Regions from separate parts of the Halomonas sp. PAMB 3232 genome, predicted to be linked through region 4. Evidence: predicted binding sites of a transcription regulator. Region 4 holds the regulator's gene; each other region holds the start of a gene.

Region 1 (4,080 bases), 350 kb from region 4:
CCAGCACTTTGACGTCATACCCATTGGCCACTAACTGAAGCAGCATTTGGCGTACGGTCATGCTTGCACCGCTGGACGTATCCAAAAGGCAGAACGGGTTGGCCCATAGCAAACGAGGTTTACGTTTGGGTGTGGCGGGAGTCGTCTTGGCCATTAGGCAGCTCGCAAAAAAGTGGCAGTCTGCCTAGTCTACTTCGCGACCACGTGTACCAAAGAGGCAAATGCACCGGTTTTTAAGCAGGTATTCCATGGACTGCTTCAGGAACCAGGGTTGCGAAGGAGATAATTATAGTTACCGAATGTGCGACGCCACGCTTTAGGCTGGCCTGGTAGGAAACGTGTAAAGGAGCTGACACTGAGCCACCTAAAAGAAAACGGGGCCTTTTGGCCCCGTTCGGTTGTTTCATTAGTTGTACCGCTGAAAGAATTAACCCAGCAGAGACAGTACAGACTGCGGCGTCTGGTTCGCCTGGGCCAGCATGGAGGTACCCGCCTGCTGAAGGATGTTGGCGCGAGTCATGTTGGACACTTCTTTCGCGTAATCGGCGTCTTCGATTCGTGAGCGCGCTTCGGACAGGTTGGTCGAGGTGGTCGCCAGGTTGTCGATTACGGAGTCGAAGCGGTTCAGCGTGGCACCCAAGGTTGCGCGGTTGGTGTCCAGAGTCTTGGTCGCGGCATCGACGGAGTCGATTAGATTCTGGAAGCTGCTGTGGGCTGCGGTGCCACCACTAACGGCAAATGTGGTGCCGGTGATTTCACTGCCGCTTGCTAAGCCCAGACCCGCCACAGTCGCATCGACGGTCTTGACACTAATCACGTCTTCGGAATCGGTGTTGGAGCCAACCTGAATGCTCAGGCTGCCGCTGGCATTGAGCAAGCTAGTGCCGTTGAAGTTGTTGCTGCCTGCTACGCGGTCGATCTCGGCCAGACGCTCGTTGATCTCAGTGGTGATCGCAGTACGGTCATCGGCGGTGTTGGTATCGTTGGCGCCCTGAACCGCCAATTCGCGAATACGCTGCAGGTTGTCGTTGATCTGGTCCAGACCGCCTTCCATGGTTTGAACGAGCGAGATACCGTCGCTGGCGTTACGGCTCGCCTGATCCATACCCTTGATCTGGGCGGTCATCTTGTTGGCGATCGCCTGACCTGCTGCGTCGTCGGAGGCGCTGTTGATACGCAGGCCGGAAGAGAGACGCTCTTGCGCCTGAGCCAGCATGCCCTGGGACTTGCTCAGGTTGTTCTGGCCAATCATGGACGTGATGTTGGTATTGATGACGGACATGGGGTAATCCTCTGTGTTTAGTGGCCCAGGAGAGGCCTTTAAATCGGCGCTTGCATCGCCGTTATTATAATTAACGGCTGTTGGAGGTACTTCTTTAGGCCTTTCGCGCGATTCACATGAGAAAAAATGCGGGAGGCGCCCAACGAAAAACGGGGCCTTGCGGCCCCGTCGTTCACTTCACTCGTTGTGCTACTGCTCGAGCAATTAACCCAGCAGAGACAGTACGGACTGCGGCGTCTGGTTAGCCTGCGCCAGCATGGAGGTGCCCGCCTGCTGGAGGATATTAGCGCGGGTCATGTTGGAGACCTCATCCGCGTAGTCGGCATCTTCGATGCGCGACCGAGCTTCGGAAAGGTTGGTTTCGGTCGTTGCCAGGTTGTCGATCACCGAATCGAAACGGTTGAGCGTGGCACCCAGCTCCGCACGATTAGTGTCCAATTCTTTTACGGCGCTATCCACTGAATTAATCAAAGATTGGAAATCACTATGGTCACCACCACCTGATACCGCGGTGGCCGCTGCCTCCAGGTTGGCAACCCCACCACTCACCGCGCCCAGGTTGTCGCTAGTGGCGTCAAAGCGGCTTACTGAAATGGTGTCATCGTCAGTGGTGTTCGCGCCGATCTGAATTTCCAGGTCGTCAGTACTAACGCCGTCCAGCAAGTTAGTACCGTTGAAGTTGTTGCTACCCGCAACACGATCAATTTCTTCAATACGCTCAGTGATCTCGGTGGCAATCGCCGCGCGATCTTCTTCCGTGTTGGTATCGTTAGCGCCCTGCACCGCCAGCTCACGAATACGTTGCAGGTTGTCGTTGATCTGATCGAGACCACCTTCCATGGTTTGCACCAAGGAAATGCCGTCGCTGGCGTTACGGCTGGCTTGGCTCATACCGTTGATTTGGGCAGTCATCTTGTTGGCGATGGCTTGACCTGCGGCATCGTCGGAGGCGCTGTTAATACGCAGTCCGGAAGAGAGACGCTCCTGCGCCTGAGCCAGCATGCTTTGTGAAGAGCTCAGATTATTCTGGCCAATCATGGAGGTGATATTCGTATTGATTACAGACATGAGTATTGCTCCTTGAAGTATAACTGGCCAGCGGGCCAACTTGGCGACGCTTGTGCCGTCGCTACCAAGGGGTAACGGCTGCTATATCCAACACTTGAAGAAACAAGGCTTTTTTTATGTAGCAAAGAGTAACGCTATAGAAAAATGATGCAGAAGATCTGCGTTATTTTCAGGCTATGCGGGGGTTATAGCGTGTAACGAAGTGTTCCATATTTCTCTCAAGCCTATAACGAAAACGGGGCCTTTCGGCCCCGTCGACACTCATTAATGTGTTATTAACCAAGCAGAGATAGAACGGACTGCGGGGTCTGATTGGCCTGAGCCAGCATGGACGTACCCGCCTGCTGCAGAATGTTGGCGCGGGTCATGTTGGACACCTCCTTGGCATAATCGGCATCCTCGATACGTGAGCGCGCTTCGGACAGATTGGTCGAGGTGGTCGCCAGGTTATCGATCACGGAATCAAAGCGGTTCAACGTGGCGCCCAAAGTCGCGCGGTTGGTATCCAGGGTTTTCGTTGCGCCATCGACAGCGTCGATCAAACTCTGGAAAGTCGTGTGCGATGCTCCTGCACCGGAAAGCGCGGCAGCTGCGCCACTCACTCCCAAGGCAGCGCTAGTCGCATCGATTGTGCTCACTTCAATAACATCATTGGTCGATGTATTGGAGCCAACCTGAATGTTCAGAGTACCGCCACCGCTAACATTAAGCAGGTTAGTGCCGTTGAAGTTATTGCTGCCCGCTACGCGGTCGATCTCGGCGATACGCTCGTTGATCTCGGTCGTGATCGCCGCGCGATCGTCGGCGGTATTGGTGTCGTTAGCACCCTGTACCGCCAGTTCACGAATACGCTGCAGGTTGTCGTTGATTTGATCCAGACCGCCTTCCATGGTCTGAACGAGCGAGATGCCGTCGCTGGCGTTACGACTGGCCTGCTCCATGCCCTTGATCTGAGCAGTCATCTTGTTTGCGATCGCCTGACCGGCGGCATCGTCGGATGCGCTGTTGATGCGCAGACCGGAAGAGAGACGCTCTTGTGCCTGAGCCAGCATGCTCTGCGAAGCGCGCAGGTTATTCTGGCCGATCATGGAGGTGATGTTGGTATTGATAACGGACATGGATGAGATCCTCGGTATTTTATGGCCTGAGAAGGGCCTACAGGTCGGCGACTGCGTCGCCGTTATTATAATTAACGGCCGTTAACGTGGATTCTTGAATGGTTTAAAGCCGTTTTGTGAAAATAATTTTGCTTGCAGAAAGAACGAAAAACGGGGCCAATTGGCCCCGTTACTCTAGCTGTCAATGGCAGCACTTACCCGACTATTAGCCCAGCAGAGACAATACCGACTGCGGCGTCTGGTTCGCCTGGGCCAGCATCGACGTACCCGCCTGCTGGAGGATGTTGGCGCGCGTCATGTTCGACACTTCCTTGGCGTAGTCGGCGTCCTCGATTCGCGAGCGTGCTTCGGACAGGTTGGTCGAGGTGGTCGCCAAGTTGTCGATCACGGAGTCGAAGCGGTTCAGCGTAGCACCCAAAGTAGCGCGGTTGGTATCCAGTGTTTTAGTAGCAGTATCAACGGCATCGATCAGGCTTTGGAAGCTGGTGTGGGCGCCAGCTCCGCTAGCGGCCGTAAAGGTAGTCCCTGCGACAATCCCTCCCGACGCGCCAGTCAAACCAAGGCCCGACACGGTAGCGTCAACAGTTTTAACATTGATGACGTCTTCAACAT
Region 2 (4,080 bases), 350 kb from region 4:
GTCGATCAGCGTCTGGAAGTTGTCGTGAGTCGCGCCGGCACCGGAGAGAGCCGCCGCAGACCCGCTAACACCCAGCGCACTGCTAGTTGCGTCGAAAGTATTGACGGTAATAGTGTCGTTGCCGCTGGTGTTAGAACCGACTTGGATATTGAGCGCCGTGCTCGCGCCGCTTGACAACAGGTTAGTGCCGTTGAAGTTGTTGCTGCCCGCTACGCGGTCGATCTCAGCGATACGCTCGTTGATCTCGGTGGTGATCGCCGCGCGGTCATCGGCGGTGTTAGTGTCGTTAGCACCCTGTACCGCCAGTTCACGAATACGCTGCAGGTTGTCGTTGATCTGGTCCAGGCCGCCTTCCATGGTTTGAACGAGCGAGATACCGTCGCTGGCGTTACGGCTCGCCTGATCCATACCCTTGATCTGGGCGGTCATCTTGTTGGCGATCGCCTGACCTGCTGCGTCGTCGGAGGCGCTGTTGATACGCAGGCCGGAAGAAAGACGCTCCTGCGCCTGAGCCAGCATGCCCTGGGACTTGCTCAGGTTGTTCTGGCCGATCATGGAAGTGATGTTGGTATTGATGACGGACATGGGGTAATCCTCTGTGTTTAGTGGCCCAAGAGAGGCCTATAAATCGGCGCTTGCATCGCCGTTGTTATAATTAACGGCGAAGCGGGGCGATCCTTTAGCTCATTTACCCACTTTTTTATGAAAATTTGGCCTTGAAACTATAACGGGGCCTTACGGCCCCGCTGATAAAATAAATTGTCGTTACGAACGAGAGCGTATTAGCACCGTTTCGTTTGATAGCAAGGTTTACTACTTCTGCATATTGCTCAGCATATCGAACTGCTGGCCCAGGTAGCTGCTCATGGAGTTCATCTGCGCAATCATGCCATCGAGCTGGGCAAACTGCTTACGATAGCGCTCCACGTTGCGCTCGATGCTGGCTTCCATGCGCTCCTTGCGCTTATCGAGACTCTCGATTCGCTGTTCTGCACTGGTGACCGAGCTTTTAATGAGGCCATCTTCTGAGGTAATGGTCGTCAATGTTGTGCTGAGGCGCCCTGCAAAGCCTGCTTCCTTGCTGTCACCAGCGAAGAAGGCAGATAGGCCTTCAGGGTCGTTGGCAACAGCGGCATCGAGCTTTTCTTCGTCGACCTTCAAGCGCCCGCGCTCATCAATCGAGATTCCGATTTCAGACAGCCGCGTGATATCGCCGCCCGCCAAGCTGTCGCTCACGTCACGACTCAAGCGGTTTTCGATAGTGCGTACGGTACGGTCACCTATCAGCTCGCCCGAGATCTCGCCTTCGCCGTTGAACTTGGTCATGCGCTCTACGGTCGATTTCATTTCGTTGTAGTTACTGACGAAGTTATTGATCGCCTCCTTCAAGGAGTCGTTGTCTCGCTCGATCACCAGGGTGGCGGGGGATTCCGACACGGCGGTGAGATCGAGCGTTACACCCTCAATAGCGCCTTCGACGCGGTTGGTCTTGCTGGTGATCGCGATGCCGTTGACGTTGAGCGCAGCGTCCTGGCCTGGCCGCACCGTCGTGCTATCCATTGAAAGCCCATCGAGACCGGAAAACCCTGTGAGCGAGGCGTCCTTGCCGGTTTCCTTTGAGCTGAGCGCCAAACGGTATCCGGTGCCATCGTTGACAAGCGAGGCGGTAACACCCGACTCCTTATTTGCATTGATCTGATCGCGTACCTGGGCTAGCGTGCTGCCTGCCTTGATATCGACGTCAAGGCTCGTCTGCGTAGTGCCCGCGCCGAAATTGAGCTTCAATTTCGTATCAGTAGCAGTGAGCTCCTGATCCAGCGCCACACTATTGGACGCCGCGCTGCCGGCACGAGCCAGCTGAGACACGCTAATTTCAAAGCGCCCAGGGTTGGCCTTCTCACCCGCCGTGGCCAGAACGCCACTGCCGGTTACCGTGCTTTTTTGCTGTTTGAAGGTCGAGGCATCGTTTAGCGCCTTGACCGAGGTGTTGACCCGGTCCATCGCCGACTCAAGACGCCCATAGGCCGAAATTTTGGTCTTTTGAGCACTTTGCTGCTGTAAAACGGGGGTAAGCTTCTGGCGCTCAGCGGCTTTAAGCTGATCCACCAGACCGTTCAAGTCCAACCCGGAACCTACACCAAGCGCGGAGATTGATGCCATGGGTTAAATCCTCGAGTAATAAGTAGCAAAGAGTATGGGTTGATTACCTTGTTTATCGGCGGGGTGATAACGAACTTTAGGCACCTTCAAAAGATACCTCTAAAAAAAGCCCAGCGTTGTAGCTGGGCATTTCCTGTCCGTGAGAGCTGGGCCTAGCTCTGGTTGGTTTGGGCCAGCATTCCCAACTGCTGTTCGAGATAGGCACCCGTCTGATTCATTTGCGCCACCATGCTATCCATTGCTTGAAACTGAACACGATAACGCTCGACGGTTTGCCCGATGCGCTCTTCGGTTCGGCTATAGCGCTCCTGTAGCGACTCGACGCGGCTTTCTGCATTTTCTTTGGCCGTATCAAGGCGGCCGCCATCGCCTACCAGGCGCTCAAGAGACGTATTGATTTGTCCGGCCATGCCGCCTCCTTCGCTGCTCCCTGCGAAAAATTGGGCCAGCCTGTCCGGCTGGGTGGCAATGACGTTATCCAGCTTTTCGTCATCGACCTTTAGCGTACCGTCGGTTTGCAATGAAATGCCGACGTCGGACAGTACGTTGAAGCCGTCACCGCCGGTCATACCGCTAATAGCCTGACGGAGCTCGCGCTCGACGGCTCGTGTAGTCGCATCAGCGTTCAAGCCTCCCGACTGGCCCGTTTCCACATCGAAGTTGGTCAAGGTATTCAAGGTGCTCTTGAGCGTGTTGAAGCTTTCCACAAAGGTATTCACGTTCTCACGCAGTGCTTCATTATCCTGCTCGACCTTGATGGTACTCGAAGTACCGGCCTCCGTGAGCGTCAAGGTCATTCCTTGAATGGCGCCCTCGACCTGGTTGGAGGCACTGACGATATCGATACCGTTGACGTTGAACGCCGCGTTCTGTCCCTTTTGCACGACCTGAGTGTCCGAGGTGGTGACATCACCGGATAGAATGGTCGAGAAATTGGTACTTTCGATACTGGCATCAGCGCCGGTCTCGCTCGACATGACCGAGAGCCGATACCCTTGCCCGTCATTGATGATAGAGGCAGTCACCTGACCGCCGCCTTGATCGTTGATGGCGTCTCGAATGTCTTCAAGCGAACTGCCATCGGCGATCGTGATCTCGGGCATACTGCCTTCAGTCAGTGCGAAGCTGAGCGTCTGCTCACCGCTGACAACACTTTCATCAGCGCTATCCAAACGCTCTGTCACGAGGCTACCAGCAGTTGCCAGTTGATCCACCTCTACGTCGTACCGGCCCGCCTGTGCTTCGCTGGACGCAATGGCGATAACACCGTCGCCCTCGACATTGGTGGTGAGGCTTTCAAACGACGACGTATCGTTCAACGCCTGGGTGGCATCCTGGAACGTGGAAACCGCGCTTTTGAGCGCTCCATAGGCAGAGACGGTCGTGTTGGCAGATTGAACCTGCTCGGCAATGGGCTGAAGTTTGGCGCGCTCGGCGGTTTGAAGCTGATCCAATAGCCCGTTTAAATCGAGCCCCGAGCCAATGCCCAGTGAAGATATGGAAGCCATCGATTGCTGCCCCTTTAAATGTGATCGCCTGCTCTTTAGGCGAGCTGAAATTTGCCTGTGTCAATGCATTGATTATCGGCAAATCGCGCAGTGTCTTTAGCCTTTATCCCACTTTTAACTTAGTAAACGGTTATTTTCTGTAATCTTTACGACTTTTTCGGTTAAAAGAGCCACCCAAGAGGAAATAACCGCAGGGCGCAATACGTACCGAACCCAAGCGTTGAACACGCCAAAAACTTAGACCTTGGTCTAAATAGGTCAGCTCCATTACACTAGGGAAACGTTGTTCGTTAAACGATGGAGCATTCAATGCCCTGCGAAGGTGACACCCCCGGCGCCCCTGCCGCCGTAGATGCGTCTCGGCTGCGTCAGTGCCTATTCACACTGGCAGAGCTTTTGTACGTGAACGGTC
Region 3 (4,080 bases), 1.3 Mb from region 4:
CCGAGTAGATTTCGCCCTGAGCGGGAATCAGGTAGTTGAAGTTGAACGCGCCGATCTGCAGGGCGTTATCGGAAATGCCCGAGGTCGCCTCGTCGGGATTTTTAGCGTTGTACTCGTAGGTGGTAGCCTGGACCAGCGTGCGCCAGTTGCCGTAGCTTCCGTCCACGCCGAGTGCCGCCGACCAATTGTCGCCGCTGCGTTCGGTGTTGCGGTTGTAGAGCTGACCGCCCTTCGCCGAGACGTTCACCTGGATGGCGTAATCGGTGTCATGGCCGAAGGTGTAGCCTAGGCGCGCCGCGACCTGGTTCTCTTCGCTGTTGCCCTGGGCGCCATCGCCCACGGCGTTGGCGCCGTAGTGCTCGTTGCCATCGCCCAGACTGTCGCTTTTGAAAAACGCAAGCGAGGTGTCCCAGGGCCCGGCGGAGTGATCCCACTTGATGCCGGCGTTCTGGTTATCGTTGAAGCCCGCCAGATAGCCCAGGTTGCCGTACCAGCCCAGGTAGCCGTAATCCATGTTGCCAAAGGGCGTCTGCACCAGGCCCAGCTTGAACGAGTCTTCCTCGGTGGGGTTGTAGCCGATCCAGCCGTGCTGCAAAAAATGGTAGTCGTCGTAGAAGCGGTAGGCCAGCGAGTAGTCGATAGCGCCGGTTTCACCCTGAACGGTCACGACGAACTTGCCGAAGTCGAGATCGCCCGAGGTGTCCTTGCTCTGGCTATCCCAGTCGTTGACGCTGCCGCTGAGTTCGAGCAGCCCACCGATTTCGACCTGCTGCATCTCTTGAAGCGTTTGCTGGTTCTGCTGGGCGAGCTGGGCCTCTTCGCCGTTGGCCGAGGTGCCCGTGGCGGTGCCCTCACCATAAGCGTCCTTGCTGGCGTTGCTTTGACTGGAACCGCTTTGATTGAAACCGCTCTGGCCAGCGCCGCTCTGACTGGAAGTGCCCTGATTCGATGCCATCGATTGGTCGTTGTTTGATGCGCCGTAGGACTGCTGGCGTTCGAGCTGCTCGATGCGCTGCTGCATCTGGTTGAGCTGGGCGCGCAGCTCGTCGATGGTTTGCGAGTCACTGGTTTGTGCCTGGGCGCTGGAGAGCATGGCCGCAGAGACGCTAAGCCCGAGTGCCAGTCGCTTGAACTGGCATACGCGTGGGTATGACATGATGTTTTCCTTGCGAGTGTCGTTTTATATGCCGTTTTTTAATTATTGAAGGCTGGCTGGGTTACATACCGCCGATCACCGAAAACGGTATGCGAGAAGGCGTGAGAGGCGCTGCCCGCTCAATACCCTAGTGACAACGCTTGGCTAAAGCAAATACGGCGCTTGCCAGCGTCACCTGCGCCGGCTGAATTAAACAGGGTCAACGCTTTGCACGTTGAAAGGCGTTGTCACGAGCTAAAGCCCGACGCCGCACGACCGATATACAGAAGACACCCTTTTCCACACGAGCCCCCTTTATGCCTACTTCGCACCGTACCTTAATGGCGGCTTTCGCTTTATCCATACTACCCGCCCACGCCGTTGCCCATAGCGACCCGGCCGAAACCGCGGTGATGGCCTGGCTTGCCAGCATCGACAGCGGAGAGTTCGAGAAAGCCTGGGAGTCGGCGTCGCCGCTTCTACAGCGCCCGCTATCGCCGGATATGCTGGCGCGCACCGTTGAGCTTGCGCGAAAAGACATGGGGCCGGTGGAGTCGCGCCACCCGCTGCGCGTGGTCAGCGACACCTCCATGCCCGGTGCGCCGCGCGGGGATCTCAAGATATTTACCTTTCAAACCAGCTTCGCCAACAAGCAGGTGACCGAGACCGTCACGCCGCACTTCGAGGATGGGACCTGGCGGGTGAGCGGCTACTACGTGCAGTAGCCGATATTCTCGGGTTCGCCCTTGGCATACATGGTTAGTTCTTGACGCACACGAACAGCGCGTTGCCCGTTTCGCCGTTCCAGGGCGTGATCGCCTGGAAATCATGCTCGAACACCTCGACGGTAAAGTAGGGCGTTAGCAGCGCGATGAGTTCCTTGAAGCTCACGGCGACCATGGCGTGTTCGTCGACCCAGCGCTCGCTCTGTCCGGCGGTGGTTTTCTCGATACAGAGTTTTAGCGACTGACGCTCGCCTTTACCCGGGTAGTGCCAGCCCGAGCTGAACGTGAACGTCTCCTCTTCCCGGCGCGCGGTGTGTTTGATCGAAAGGGCGTTGTCGATCTTCTCCTTGTCCACGGCATTGAAGCAGATTACGCCGCCCGCCTCGAGCGCGCGCCAGGCGCTTTCGATGCACGCCTTTAGGCGCTCGACATCCGCGTTGTAGTGAATCGAGTAGAGAAAACAGGTGATCAGATCCTGCGGCTCACCGACGACGAAGTCGCCCATGTCCTGATGGCTGAAACTCGCCTCGGGGCAGCGCCTGGCGGCCTGCGCCAGCATGGGCGGGTTGAGGTCGAGTCCGATGCTATCAAAGCCTGCGTCGAGAAAGTGGCGCACGTGGGGGCCGGTGCCGCAGGCCAGATCCAGATGGCGACGCCCGCCGTTGCCGAAAAGCTGATTCAAGCGCTGTACGGCGCGGCTCTGCGCCGGGTAGTCGATCTCCTCGCACATGACGTCGTAGTAGCGGGAGAGGTCGGTATACAGGGCGTTGGCAGACATGACAGGCAGCGCTCGAAAAGGGGGTGGCGCATGGTAAACGAGCGCTTTGGATTTTAGAAGCCCGGTGTCAAAAGGCCCTCAGAATGGGCAATCGCCGCTTACGTTCCCATATTTGGTGTGAAGCGCATGCTGACCGCGAGCCGGTTCCAGCCGTTCATGGCGATCACCTCTAAACACCAGCGGTGTTTTCTCCGCTGGTGCCAGGGTCAGCTATGCTTACAGTGGCTTTGAGCCGTGGTGGGGTTTGCCACGGCGGCCATCAACCGATCCAAGGAGGTCATCATGGATGACGCCGTTTACTGGTACGCCGTGGCGACGGTGCTGCTGTTTGTGAAGATGTGGGCGACCGGGCTGTACCAGGGGTATCACCGTATTACCAAAATGACGTTCAAGACCCCGGAAGACGCGCGCATGGCGGGGAAGGAGCCGTCCAGGGAGGAACTTCCTCAGGTGCAGCAGGCGAGTAAGGCCTGGTCCAACGATCTGGAGAATATCCCCATCTTTTTGGCTCTGGGCGTAGCCTACGTGCTGGTCGGGGCGTCGCCCGGGCTTGCCATGTGGTTGTTCATGGTATTCACCGCGGCGCGCTACGCGCATACGCTCGCCTATCTTGCACGCCTTCAGCCCTGGCGCACCATCGCCTACGGCGTGGGGCTTGTGTGTATGATCGTTATGGCGATTCAAATTCTGTTGGCGCTGTAATCGCCATTGGCTGGTCGCGGCGCCACTCGCCGGGCGGGCGTATCTCCACGCGCGCCCAGCAGCGGCGAAGTTGCCGTTCGTCGCCAAAGCCGGACTCTTCGGCGATGCGGTCGAGTGTCCAGGCGGTTTCAATCATTAGGGTTTTGGCTCGCTGTAGCCGCAAACCGCTGATGTAGTCGCTCACTTGCATGCCGGTCAGCTGTTTGAACTGACGCCGGAAATGTCGCTCGCTCATGGCGGCTTGGGACGCCAGCACCTCCGCCCGCCAGGCCTTCGCGGGGGCGGCGCATATAGCGTCCTGCACACGGTGAATACGCTCATCCACGTGATTACGGCCTTCGAGCCAGGCGCCGAGCTGGGGCTCCTGACCGCTGCGGCGCAAATAAAGAACCATCTCGCGCGCCACCGAAAGCCCCAGTGCGTGGCCGCCCATACGGGTCAACCAGTGCAGCATGGTATCGATGCCCGTGGAAATGCCCGCGCTGGTCAAGTAGCGCCCGTCTTCGATGAAGATACAATCGCCCTGCACGCGGGCCCCAGGCGCCTTCTCGCGCAGCTGATCCAAAAGGGTATGGTGGGTGGTGCAGCGGCGGCCGTCGAGCAGGCCGGCCTCGGCCAGCAACAGCGTACCGGAACACACCGTCATCATGGTATCGACCTGGTTAACGTTGGCTCTCAGCCACTCGATACACGCCCGCTGAGCTAACGGGTCGACCGCGCTGCGATACTGACCGGGGATT
Region 4 (4,080 bases):
GGCTGGCGCCGCTTCTGGATATCGTCATGCGCTTTGGCCTGCGCGTACTTTTCTGCTCCAACGGCCAGCGCGTACCGGAGGACATGCAGCTGGCCGAGCCGACGGCGCTGGTGGACCAGGCGCTCACCCACGCCATGACCGACGTGCGCGAGCGCGAACCCGCCCGCCCGGCCTGGTCGAGCGAGGCGCTGGCGCCGCGTTGGTCGCGGGAAGTGCTGGGCCAGGGGCGGCGCCTTGGCCTGCTGATGGCGAGCCTTCGCGAGCGCGTTGCCGGCTTCTCTCTGCTGGAGGCGAGCTGGGATATCGCCGCGCTGCCCGGCGTGCTCCACGACCAGCGTTTGGCAGCGCTTGCAGACCGCTCTCATGAGCAGCGCGCGCTGGGGGTGGTGTGGTCGCCCCGGCGCGCCGAGCGCGGCATGGAGTGGTCGATGCCGGATCTGAATCTCGATGCCGACGGACGCCTCTGTGCGCTGACGCTTTTACAGCACCGCCAGAGCGCCGGCTGGCAGGCGCGCATCGATGCGCAGCGCCAGGCCGCGGTGCATCTGCTGCCCACCCTGGTCGAGGGCGAAACGCTTAACGCGCTGGAAGCCGAGCGCTTGACCTGGGTCAGCCGGGTCAGCGGAAGCCAGCGGGTATACTGGCAGGGCGAGCGCTACGCCATGGCCGCGCTGTTTGACGAGGCGACCCTGGGCCACCAGGTGCCCGTGCGCTTTCGCGGTCAGTCGCTTTCGCTCTACAGCGCCCACGCCGAGGTTACCGACGTCGCGGGCCGGCGGCTGCTCGCCTGGCGCGGCGAACTGCGCGACCCGGAAACATCGCGGCGGGTCGCCAAGCGCTATTGGCTCACGCCGGCGCGGCTGGGGAGCGAGGCGCTGTCGCTTTTGATCACCCAGCTGCAAAGTGAAGGCACGGTAGCGCTGACCAAACGCGTTTGGCGCGCGCTCAAGGAGTCGGACGGCGGCGAGGTCAGCGCTGAGCTACGGCTCTTGATGGCCAGCGGCGTAGCGTGCGTGGCCACCCACCTGGACAGCGCCGAGGACGAAGAGGCCCAGGCGTTGCAGCAGGATTTACTGCGCCTTTTGGGTAGCCCGCGCAAGCGCCGCGATAGCGCGCTGGCGGACGCGATCATGCACTTTCTAATGACCCGCGACGCGATCCGTCAGTTTGGCAGCGTCAGCCGCGAGACCTTTGCATGAGCGGCCAGGACCAGGCCGCGGGGCTGCGCCAGTGGGCGAACCTGCGCACCGGCCAGTCGGCCGACGCGCAAGGCGACGACGATGTGCGGCAGGCTCAGGCGTTGGAGGCGAGCGAAGCCGATGCGCGCGCTGTCGATGCGCCCGTCGCGGACGCGCATGTCGCCAACGCGCACGTCGCAGACGCGCATGTCGCAGACGCGCATGTCGCCAAAATACCGCTCGCCGTGGTCGGGCTTGGGTCGAAGCAGCGCGAGCCGGTGATCGCGCGCCTCGACGAGTGGTCGCGGCTTGGCCGGCGCTGGGCGGCAACGCCAGAGAGCTGGGAGGTCGTGCCGGTGGACGCCGATGCGCCGCTCCAGGCGCTCTGCGCGCGCTACTCGCGCTGGGCGCTGTGGGTGCGAAGCGACGCCGAGGCGTTCGCCGCCATGTACCGCACGCTGCGCCTGGTCAGCGAACACCAGGGGCCCAAACGGCTGTTGGCGCTGCATGAGCCGGGCCTGCCCCGCGCCGGGCTGCTCGAGAATCTGCGCGCGGCGGCGACGGCGTACCTGGGGATCGAACTGCTGCTTTTGGCCAGGTAGGCCATACTGAGTGAGCCACTATGGTTAGGTTATGCTAATGAGAAACGTCATTCTCGCAGCGCTGAGGGGGGTGGTGGCCAGCGGGCTTTCTCTGTCGGCCCTGGCGGGCGGGGGCAGCTGGAGTGTCGATACGACTGGGCTGATGGTCGCGATGAGCGACCGGGCAAGTGCCAGCCAGGCGCTCGCGCCGCCGCCCAGTGCCGAGATTCATCAGGGGCGCATCGAGCGCGTCAACTGGCGCTTCGAAGCGCCGCCGGGGGCCGATATCCATGCCTGGCTTTGCCACCCGGAGCGCTGCGTCGCCCTCGACGGCCAGCGCGGCAGTGCCACCGGCCTTGCCGGGCTCAATGCCGGTGCGCCGCTCGAGTTTCGTTTCGCGTTGGGGCGTGGCCAGCCGCCGGTGAGGGTGAGAGGGCTTCAAGTGATTGTGAACTATCAGTGACCAGCGATTAGCCAGGGGCACGCCGATGTATACAGCAAAGGGAAGAATCCAACACAGCGATATGGTCAACCAGCACATGCCGCTGGTGCGTCGCCAGGCGCTGGCGTTGCAAGTTCGTTTGCCGGCCAGCATCGAGCTCGACGATCTGATCCAGGCCGGCATGGTAGGGCTTTTAGAGGCGCTGGGGCGTTTTGATGCCGCCCAGGGGGCGAGCTTCGCCACCTTTGCTAGCCAGCGAATTCGCGGCGCAATGGTCGATGAGCTGCGCACCCGGGACTGGCTGCCGCGCAGCGTACGCCGCTCGGCCCGGGCCATGGACGAGTCCGTGCGCCGGCTGGAGCAAAGCCTTGGCCGCCCCCCGGAAGAGAGCGAGATCGCCCGCGATCTGGACATGCCAATTAACGAGTACCAGCAGCTTCTGGCGGACACTAATAGTGGCCATCTGCTGCCTTTTGAGGAGCTTCTGGAGGAGGGCGGCGAGCCGATTCAGGAGTCGCTGAACGCGCCTTTCGAGGAGCTACTGGACGGCCAGCAGCGCGAAACCCTGATTGCCGCGATCGAGGCGCTGCCGGAGCGCGAAAAGCTGTTGATGGCGCTTTACTACCAGGAAGAGCTCAACCTCAAGGAGGTGGGCGCGGTGCTGGGCGTCACCGAGTCGCGCGTGTCGCAGCTACACAGCCAAGCCATCAGCCGTTTGCGGGCGCGTCTGCACGAGCCGGACTAAACCTTTTCACTGTTAACCCCAACCGGCGAGGAGCCGTCGATGAACCCCTCTACCCTGATTGGAATAGGCGCCAGCATCCTCTTGCTGGTGAGCGTGCTGTTCTTTACCGCAGAGTCCGCGGCAAGCTTCATCAACCTGCCCGGGCTTGCCATCGTCATCACCGGCACGCTGGCGGCGACCTTCATCAGCTATCCGCTCAAGGAAGTGGTGCGCGTGGTACGCCTGGTGGGGCTGGTATTTCGCCGCGAGAATACCTATGTGCGCGACGACATCGACGAGCTAGTCTCCATGGCCAGGCTCTGGTTCAAGGGCGACGTGCGCGCAGTGGAGCGCGAGCTCGAACACACCCGCAACCCGTTTTTGCGCACCGGCATCCAGCTCGTCATCGCCAACACCAAGGAAGACGAGATCTTTGACATGCTGCGCTGGCGTATCGCCAGGCTCAAGGCCCGCGAGCACGCCGAGGCGCAGATCTTTCGCACCATGGCGACCTACGCGCCGGCGTTTGGCATGATCGGTACCCTGGTGGGGCTGGTCAACATGCTCGAAGTCATGGACGCCGGGGATCTCGAGGTGATCGGCCCGCGCATGGCGGTGGCGCTTCTCACCACCTTCTACGGCATCCTGCTGGCGAACCTGGTGTTCAAGCCGGTGGCGGTGAAGCTCGAGCGGCGCACCGAGGAGCGCTTGATCACCATGAACATGGTGCTCGAAGGCATTTCGCTGATCACCAAGCGCCGGCTGCCGTCGTTCATCGAAGAGACGCTGAACTCGTTCGTGGCCAACTACCACGACGAGATCAACGACCCCCACGTGAAGCCGCGCCCGGGCAGCGGCGTCGCGGCGAAAGGCTAGCGCCATGCTCAATTGTGACGCCCGCCACGCGCTGGAAACGCCCTTTACCGGCGGCGACGGCGAGGAGGGGTGGCTGACCAGCTACCTCGACGTATTGACCCTTCTGATCACGCTGTTCGTGCTCCTGCTGGCACTGACGCCGGCGGGTAGCGGCGGCGAGGCATCAAACGAAGGCCAGGGCCTTCAGCCGCTCTCCTCGGGAATCTTGCCGCGCGACAGCGGTCTATCGCCGGCCATGGCCGCGCTCGACATTCAGGGCGTAAGCGTCAGCCAGGGGCG

Evidence for each region. Region 4 encodes FliA, which starts transcription of late flagellar genes. Its sites were predicted from a motif close to CTAAAGTTNNNNNNNNNNCNGCCGATA; they were not measured.
Region 1: a site for FliA is predicted at 1,354-1,380, ahead of RN346_RS14535 (flagellin). Genes of this name have one in related genera too.
Region 2: a site for FliA is predicted at 2,214-2,240, ahead of fliD (flagellar filament capping protein FliD). Genes of this name have one in related genera too.
Region 3: a site for FliA is predicted at 1,391-1,417, ahead of RN346_RS10090 (DUF4019 domain-containing protein). Genes of this name have one in related genera too.

The regions. Positions count from the first base shown of each region.
Region 1 is NZ_CP134865.1:3,180,069-3,184,148, forward strand. It holds gene RN346_RS14530 (glycosyltransferase) at 1-154, opposite strand, end outside; gene RN346_RS14535 (flagellin) at 428-1,282, opposite strand; gene RN346_RS14540 (flagellin) at 1,487-2,350, opposite strand; gene RN346_RS14545 (flagellin) at 2,626-3,468, opposite strand; gene RN346_RS14550 (flagellin) at 3,674-4,080, opposite strand, start outside.
Region 2 is NZ_CP134865.1:3,185,064-3,189,143, forward strand. It holds gene RN346_RS14555 (flagellin) at 1-585, opposite strand, end outside; gene fliD (flagellar filament capping protein FliD) at 814-2,118, opposite strand; gene fliD (flagellar filament capping protein FliD) at 2,313-3,614, opposite strand; gene RN346_RS14570 (hypothetical protein) at 3,978-4,080, shown strand, end outside.
Region 3 is NZ_CP134865.1:2,203,206-2,207,285, reverse strand. It holds gene RN346_RS10095 (hypothetical protein) at 1-1,156, opposite strand, end outside; gene RN346_RS10090 (DUF4019 domain-containing protein) at 1,453-1,860, shown strand; gene RN346_RS10085 (class I SAM-dependent methyltransferase) at 1,895-2,638, opposite strand; gene RN346_RS10080 (MAPEG family protein) at 2,921-3,340, shown strand; gene RN346_RS10075 (helix-turn-helix domain-containing protein) at 3,309-4,080, opposite strand, start outside.
Region 4 is NZ_CP134865.1:3,530,784-3,534,863, reverse strand. It holds gene flhF (flagellar biosynthesis protein FlhF) at 1-1,199, shown strand, start outside; gene RN346_RS16265 (hypothetical protein) at 1,283-1,780, shown strand; gene RN346_RS16260 (flagellar protein FlhE) at 1,818-2,222, shown strand; gene RN346_RS16255 (RNA polymerase sigma factor FliA) at 2,248-2,946, shown strand; gene RN346_RS16250 (motility protein A) at 2,986-3,801, shown strand; gene RN346_RS16245 (OmpA family protein) at 3,806-4,080, shown strand, end outside.